One region of the Janthinobacterium sp. SUN176 genome, then DNA from elsewhere that is predicted to be linked to it. Evidence: predicted binding sites of a transcription regulator. Region 1 holds the regulator's gene; the other holds the start of a gene.

Region 1 (4,184 bases):
ATTTCAGGTAGTTAGCGTAATAGACGATGCCGCCGGCGTCGGTGTCTTCATAGTAGACACGTACGTTCCAGGTAAAGACTGAAGGCATGTTTATTGCGCCAGTAGTGAGATTGAGCAACATTTTACGCGATTTTTCTTCTTGTGACTGTGGGCGCTTGCTGGAAAGCCATGCAAAAGCTGCATATAAGTTGCACCGCAGCATTGTAAATCCGGCGTGTGCAATGGCAAGCTTCGTAACATACGCTTACATGCCATGGCCAGGTTTAAGCCCAGCTTAAAAGCCGCGGCCATCCCCGGGGCGGCCTGTGGCCGCGCCCGGGCTGCGATGGCGCGCGGCGATTATAGCCGCACGGTTGCATTCCTTGCTCAATTTGGGTACTTAACTTACAATTTGACTTCCATTACGTCTCACGTGACTGGCGAAAAGTCGGGCGATCTCCATGAATGGCGGTCGGCAAACCGGCGAAAGGTGGGCACCCACCGGGAAACGTGAGATTTTTCATCAGCCGTTCGCCTGGGTAGCCACTATGGAAAAGCACGAAGAGGCTGCCTGTCCAATGTTGTTATTCACTTAACGCCGGCTCCCCTCATTCGATCCAACCTGCCAGTACAAGCACCCTCATACTTGGAGTTTTTACATGTTTGCAAAAGATCACAACCTCGCCAACGTCGATCCTGAATTGTTCGCCGTCATTCAAAAAGAGAACACGCGCCAGCACGACCACATCGAACTGATCGCGTCGGAAAACTACACGTCGCCAGCCGTAATGGAAGCGCAAGGCTCGCAGCTGACGAACAAGTACGCCGAAGGCTACCCGGGCAAGCGCTACTACGGCGGCTGCGAATACGTCGACGTGGCCGAGCAACTGGCCATCGACCGCGTGAAACAGCTGTTTGGCGCCGAATGCGCAAACGTGCAGCCGAATTCCGGCTCGCAGGCGAACCAGGGCGTGTTCTTCGCCATGTTGAAACCAGGCGACCTGATCATGGGTATGTCGCTGGCCGAAGGCGGTCACCTGACCCACGGCATGCCGCTGAACATGTCCGGCAAATGGTTTGACGTCGTGTCGTATGGCTTGACGGCGGAAGAAGACATCGACTACGAGGCGATGGAACGTCTGGCCCGCGAACGCAAGCCAAAGCTGATCATCGCCGGCGCGTCGGCATTCTCGAAAAAGATCGACTTCGAACGCTTCAGCAAGATCGCCAAGGAAGTGGGCGCCTACTTCATGGTCGACATGGCCCACTACGCCGGCTTGATCGCCGCCGGCCTGTACCCGAACCCGGTGCCGTTCGCCGACTTCGTCACCTCGACCACGCACAAATCGTTGCGCGGCCCGCGCGGCGGCATCATCCTGATGAAGGCCGAACACGAAAAAGCCATCAACTCGGCCATCTTTCCTGGTATCCAGGGCGGCCCGCTGATGCACGTGATCGCCGGCAAGGCCGTCGCCTTCAAGGAAGCGCTGAGCCCTGAATTCGTCGAATACCAGAAGCAAGTGATCAAGAACGCCGACGTGCTGGCGAAAACCCTGATCAAGCGCGGCCTGCGCATCGTGTCCGGCGGCACCGAATCGCACGTCATGCTGGTCGACCTGCGCGCCAAGAACCTGACGGGCAAGGAAGCCGAAGCCATCCTCGGTTCCGCGCACATCACCTGCAACAAGAACGGCATCCCGAACGACCCGCAAAAACCGTTCGTCACCTCGGGCATCCGCCTGGGCAGCCCGGCGATGACGACGCGCGGTTTCAAGGAAGCGCAAGCGGAAGAAGTGGGCAACCTGATCGCCGACGTGCTGGACAATCCGCATGACGCCGCCACCATCGAGCGCGTGAAAGCGGCCGTGAAAGTACTGGCCGACGCGCACCCAGTGTACGCAGCATAATTATTTGTCCAGAATGTGTCATACGGAGTAAGATTCTGTATGACACATTCCAGTCGTGCCCAAGGGCGCCCGGAGTGATTCGGGCGCCCTTTGTACAAGGGCGGCGATTTCCCGTAATTATTACTATAAAGTTGTAGCCAGCCCATGAAATGTCCATTTTGCCAGCACGGCGACACCCAGGTTCTCGATACGCGCGTATCGGAGGAAGGGGATGCCATTCGGCGCCGCCGCCGCTGCGGCAAATGCGACAAGCGTTTTACCACGTACGAACGCATTGAACTTATCATGCCGGCCGTCGTCAAAAAGAATGGCAGCCGGACGGAGTTCGCTGCGGATAAGTTGCGCGGCAGTTTGATGCTGGCCTTGCGTAAGCGTCCCGTCGCGGCCGCCTCTGTGGATACGGCCATCGCGTCCATCCAGGAAAAGCTGCTCACCAGCGGCTTGCGCGAAGTCGAATCCGGCTATATCGGCGAACTCGTCATGCAGGAACTCAAGCGCCTGGACAAGATCGCCTACATCCGCTTTGCCTCCGTCTACAAGAATTTCGAAGACCTGGCCGAGTTCCAGGACGCGATCGCTGAAGTGGGCCAGGCGCGCAAGCCCTGACGCTCACCCGGACATTCACTTTGCCGTCAGCGGGGCCGCTCCAGCGCCCCGTGTTCACCATGCCAGCGCTTGCCTTGCAAGCGGTCTGATCAATACCAACGCCGTTCTTCTCGACTTATCATCGCTCTGTTTGCGCTAGCGCAGACGCGGGTTTTTGCGCGCGCCTATCTTGTAGCTGGGCCGCCTGTTCCTGCGGCTCTTTCTGCGGAAGGGAGTAGCGCATGCGCAAGGACGGTCGCACTATGTTTCCTGCGGATGGCAGCAGCCTCGTCGAAGTGCTGGTGTCGCTGCTGCTGTTGGCGCTGGGCCTGCTGGGCGCCAGCATCCTGCAATTGAACGCCCTGCGCGCGCGCCACGAGTCGGCGCTGCTGTCGGCGGGCGTGCAACTGGCCGCCGGCATGGCCGAGCGCATGCGCGCGAACAACGTGCTCATGAATGGCCCCGATGCGGGCAATCCCTACCTGAACGTGGCATATGCGGCGGCGGACGGCGCCGAAGCTGGCGGTGGCGCGCCGGACTGTCTTGGCGCTGCCGCCTGCGGCGCGGCCGAACTGGCGCAATTCGACATCGCCGAATGGAAGCAGGGGCTGCACGCGGCCTTGCCCGGCGCGCGCCTGCGCATCTGCCGCGACCTTGCCGCGTGGGATGCCGCCGCCCAGGGCTTGCAGTGGGCGTGCAGCGGCGGCAAGGGGGCGCCCATCGTCATCAAGCTGGGCTGGCGCGGCCGGCTGCCCGATGGCTCGCCCGCCGTGAATGCGGCAGGCGAGTCGCTGCCCAGGCTGGCATTCCAGCTGGGCGGGGGCGGCGCATGAACGGCGGGCATCGTGGCATGAGCCTGGTCGAATTGCTGGTGGCCCTGTCGCTGGGTGCGCTGTTGATGCTGGCCGCCAGTAGCGTGCTGCTGGCGGCCAGCGGCAGCTATGGCGACCAGTCCGCCAGCGCTCGCCTGGATGACAACGCCCGCTATGCGCTCGACGCCATCGCCCGCGCCGTGCGCCAGACGGCGTATGTGAATTGGGACAGCAGCGCCGCGCCCGTCGCCCATGCGGATTACGACAGCGCGAATATCGCCGGTCTCGACGCGCGCAGCCTGGGCAAGAACAGCGACGGCATCAGCGGCGCGCTGCCCGGCGCCCTGCATGGCAGCGACGTGCTGGCCTTGCGCTATTACGGCGCCGGCAAGGAAGAGGGCGGCGACGGTTCCGTGCTCAATTGCGCCGGCTTCGGCGTGGGCGCCGCGCAAACGGAGGCGCAGCGGGGCTGGAGCATTTTCTACGTGGCGCAGGGCGCCGATGGCGAAGGCGAGCTGCGCTGCAAATACCGGGGCGCGAACGGCTGGGGCGCGGACGCCGTCATCCGTGGCGTCGATGCTTTCCAGGTGCTGTATGGCCTCGACACGGATACGCCGCCTGACGGCGTGGCGAACCGCTATGTCAACGCCAGCACGCTCGACGCCTACGATGCGGCGCTGCTGCTGGAGGGGGCGGACGCGGCTGCGCGCCAGCGCGATTTTCAACGGCGCACGCACTGGAAACGCGTGGCCAGCGTGCGCGTGGCGCTGTTGCTGCATGGCGAGGCGGAACCGGCTGACAAGATGGCGGAACTGGGGCCGGCGCAGTTCGACCTGTTCGGCAAGGCGTATGCCGAGGCGCATGGCGCCGGCGACACGGGCGTGCGCATCGCGCGCGCATC
Region 2 (4,184 bases), 3.7 Mb from region 1:
CGCCTTGTCGACGGCGTAGTAATTGATGTCGATGACGTTGTCCAGCATGCGCATGGCGGTGCGGACGGTCTTGGCCAGCTTGACGTGATCGAGCTTGCCTTCCTTCATGTGCGCCGGCATGTTCACGGAACCGAGGTTGCAGACGGCGATTTCATCGCTGCTGGTGTTCAGGGTGATTTCCGTGCACAGGTTCGAGCTGTGGACGACGCCGACGTGCGACTGCGGGCTGCGGATGTTGCAAGGGTCCTTGAACGTGATCCATGGGTGGCCCGTTTCAAACAGCATCGACAGCATCTTGCGCCACAGATCCAGCGCGGCGATCTTCTTGAAGACGCGGATTTCGCCAGCGGCGGCCTTGGCTTCGTAGCCCACGTAAGCCTGTTCGAAAGCCTTGCCGACCTTGTCGTGCAAGTCTGGCGTGTCCGACGGCGAGAACAGGGTCCATTCGCCTTTTTCCATGACGCGCTTCATGAACATGTCGGGAATCCAGTTTGCCGTGTTCATGTCGTGCGTGCGGCGGCGGTCGTCGCCCGTGTTCTTGCGCAGGTCGAGGAATTCCTCGATGTCCATGTGCCAGGTTTCCAGGTAGGCGCAGACGGCGCCCTTGCGCTTGCCGCCCTGGTTGACTGCCACGGCCGTGTCGTTGACCACTTTCAGGAACGGCACCACGCCTTGCGACTTGCCGTTGGTGCCCTTGATGTGGGCGCCCAGGGCGCGCACTGGCGTCCAGTCGTTACCCAGGCCGCCGGCGAACTTGGCCAGCAGCGCATTGTCCTTGATGGCGTCGTAGATGCCTTCCAGGTCATCCGACACGGTGCTCAGGTAGCACGACGACAGCTGCGAGCGCAGGGTGCCCGAGTTGAACAGAGTCGGGGTCGAGCTCATGAAGTCGAACGAGGACAGCAGGCTGTAGAACTCGATGGCGCGCGCTTCGCGGTCCGCCTCGTTCAGCGCCAGGCCCATGGCCACGCGCATGTAGAACGCCTGCGGCATTTCGATGCGCACGTCCTGGATGTGCAGGAAGTAGCGGTCATACAGGGTTTGCAGGCCGATGTAGCCGAATTGCAAGTCGCGGTCGGCCACGATGGCTTTGGCCAGGCGTTCCAGGTCGAAGCTGGCGAGTACCGGGTTCAGCAGCTCGGCGGCGATGCCCTTGGCGATATATTGCGGGAAATACGTCAGGTACTCGGCGGCAGCGGCCGCTTGCGGCACTTCCTTGCCGAACACTTCCTTGCGCACCGTGTGCAGCAAGATGCGGGCCGTGACCTGGCTGTAGGCCGGGTCTTTTTCCATCAGCGCGCGCGCTGCCAGGATGGCCGACTTGTGCAGTTCTTCCACCGGCACGCCGTCGTACAGGTTTTTCACGGTTTCAGCCAGGATGGCGTCGGCATCGACGTGCTTTTCCAGGCCGGCGCAGGCGGCGTTGATCAGGTCGCGTACTTCCTGCATGTCCAGCAGGCGGCGCACGCCGTTGTCGGTCACGTTCAGTTGTGGCGCGGAAACTTGCGCCGAGGCGCCTTGCGCTTCCTTCTGCAGGCGGCGCTCTTCCATGTGCTTGGCGCGGTACAGCACGTAGGCACGCGCCACGTCGTGTTCGCCCGAACGCATCAGCGACAGTTCCACCTGGTCTTGCACGTCTTCGATATGGAAGGTGCCGCCGCCCGGGTGGCGGCGCACCAGCGCAGCGACGACGCCGTCGGTCAGTTGTTCCACCAGTTCACGGATGCGTGCCGAGGCTGCGCCCTGGCCGCCGTTAACGGCCAAAAACGCCTTGGTCATGGCGATGGCGATCTTCGAAGGCTCAAATGCCACCACCGCGCCGTTGCGGCGGATGATGCGATAGTCGCCCAATGCCGCGCCCGTGCTCGCCACGCTGTTGGCCGCGCCTGGCGCTGGCGATACTGGCGTTGGATGGATGGAAATATCTTGTGGTGATTGCATTGAAGCTCCCGTTGTCAGCTAAAGTCAGCCTGCAGTTTTGCTGCCGCGTGTGTTGTTGAATAGAACGCCCGATGGTCAGGGTTTCTTCAGGTATTTGTTGCTAAATAGTAAATTTATAATGCATAAAACAGCTCAGTATCCATATCGCCACACCGCACTGCCCGGCTGGCGCGAAACACGATCAAGGGTGATGAACCGCCAGTTCCAGTGCCTTATCAGCAATCCGGATAGCTTTGACAATAATTCTGAAAACGTCTGTGATGGCACTACATATAGTCTTTACATCCAACTTCTGCACTAATTGTAGTACCCATCGAAGGGCGATGCAATAGTTTTCCGGCATCCGCCAATGTAATTTTTTGTATTTTCATATACGATTTCGGTTGACTTTTCAGGGCATGGATGGGAAGCCCAATCCCCGCGAAGTAAGCGCTAACGCAGCTTGCCCACGCAGGGTTTCCAGCCAGCATTCTTGATAAAAATGCCAGTCGAAAAACGGCCCCGGATCCGTCTTCCTGCCCGGCGCGATATGCTCGTGGCCGCGCACCTGGCTCAGCCCGTAGCGCGCCACCAGCGCCGCCGTCAGCACCGCCAGGACTTGGTATTGCCGCCGCTGGAAAGGCACATCGTCGGCGCCTTCCATTTCGATACCGATGGAATAGCCATTGCACTGCGGGCGTCCTTCGAAGGCGGACGCGCCCGCATGCCAGGCACGTTGATCAGCAGAAACATATTGCAACAGCGCACCATCGCGCCGCACAAAAAAGTGCGCCGACACCTGCAAGCCACGCAGGTCGGCGAAAGAAGGATCGGCATTATAATCTACCCGGCCCGTAAACAAGTCCGACACATGCGGCCCGCCAAAGTGCCCGCCCGGCAAGCTGATGTTATGGATCACCAGCAAGTCGACTTGCGCACCGTCCGGACGCGCATCGTAGTATTGGGAGTCATAGCGCAGCGCGCCGTCGCACCAGCCGTCTTCATCTATCGTCCATGCGCTCATCAAGTATGGCTTCCTGTATCATCAATTTCTGCATGCGGTAACGCAACTGGCGCACGCTCAGACCCAGCTGGCGCGCCGCCCGTGCGCGGTGGTAGCGCGCCTGCACCAGCGCCAGCATGATCATGTCGCGCTCGGCCTGGCGCAAATACACGTCCAGCGGCAAGACCGGGGCCACGCCATACACCGCCATGCCGGGCAGACACTGTTGCCGCTCGGACACAGCCGGCATGGCCGGCGCCGCCCGCAAGGGCACGTTGCCCGCCGCGAAGGGCAAGGCCAGCCCGTCGAGCGCGATCACGCCGCCATCGGCAAAGGCCAGCGCCCGTTCCAGCACGTTTTCCAGTTCGCGCACATTGCCGGGAAACGCATATGCGGCCAGGGCCGCCAGCACCGGCGGCGCCAGGCTCACGACCCGGTGCGGCGACAGGCGCGCGAGGATCACCTCACATAATACCTGCAGATCGCCGCGCCGTTCGCGCAGCGGCGGCAGCGCCAGCTCGATGACATTCAGGCGGTAAAACAGGTCCTGGCGAAACGTCCCGGCGGCCACGCCGCGCGTCAGGCCATGCTGGCTGGCGCACAGGATGCGCACGTCGACGGCTTCGTCAGTACTGCCGCCCAGCTTGCGCACGCGGTGCTCTTGCAGCACGCGCAACAGTTTCACCTGCATGGACAGCGGCAGATCGTCGACTTCGTCGAGCAGCAAGCTGCCGCCGTGGGCCGCCTGGAACAGGCCCTGGCGCTCGTGCAGCGCGCCCGTATAGGCGCCCGGGCGGCAGCCGAAGAATTCCGCTTCCATCAGCGCTTCGGGAATGGCGCCACAGTTGACAGCGATAAACGGGAAACTGGCGCGCGCGCCCTGCGCGTGGATGGCGCGCGCCGCCAGTTCCTTGCCCGTGCCCGATTCGCCGTGGATGGCCACCGGCGCGCCGCAGCGGGCGATGCGGCCGATCTGTGCGCGCAGCGCCTGCATGGGCAGCGAGTTGCCGCTCAGTTGCGGCGCCGGCGGCATGCCGGCGACGGTCTGCGGGATGGAACGGGGGCTGGGACGGGACATGGTGAGCGCGCCTTTCTGCAATGGCGGCGACGAACCGCCTGCTGCAGATGCTACGCCGGACGGATGCCGGAGGACGTTACGATACGGATGAGCAACGCACGCGCGCCTGCGAACCGCCCCTTACAGCGTGGCGTGCGCGTGGCTGCAGTAGTCGTGGCCCTTGGCCTGCACGTTTTCCGAGGC

Evidence for each region. The regulator NrdR, encoded in region 1, represses ribonucleotide reductase genes. The targets are predictions, from matches to a motif close to CACNANATNTNGTG.
Region 2: a site for NrdR is predicted at 2,206-2,219, ahead of O3299_RS16980 (ribonucleoside-diphosphate reductase subunit alpha). Genes of this name have one in related genera too.

The regions. Positions count from the first base shown of each region.
Region 1 is NZ_JAPWIA010000001.1:69,260-73,443, forward strand. It holds gene ybgC (tol-pal system-associated acyl-CoA thioesterase) at 1-88, opposite strand, end outside; ZMP/ZTP riboswitch at 403-527, shown strand; gene glyA (serine hydroxymethyltransferase) at 639-1,886, shown strand; gene nrdR (transcriptional regulator NrdR) at 2,031-2,492, shown strand; gene pilV (type IV pilus modification protein PilV) at 2,735-3,304, shown strand; gene O3299_RS00385 (PilW family protein) at 3,301-4,184, shown strand, end outside.
Region 2 is NZ_JAPWIA010000001.1:3,756,425-3,760,608, forward strand. It holds gene O3299_RS16980 (ribonucleoside-diphosphate reductase subunit alpha) at 1-1,941, opposite strand, end outside; gene ampD (1,6-anhydro-N-acetylmuramyl-L-alanine amidase AmpD) at 2,333-2,944, opposite strand; gene O3299_RS16990 (sigma 54-interacting transcriptional regulator) at 2,922-4,001, opposite strand; gene O3299_RS16995 (PP0621 family protein) at 4,122-4,184, opposite strand, start outside.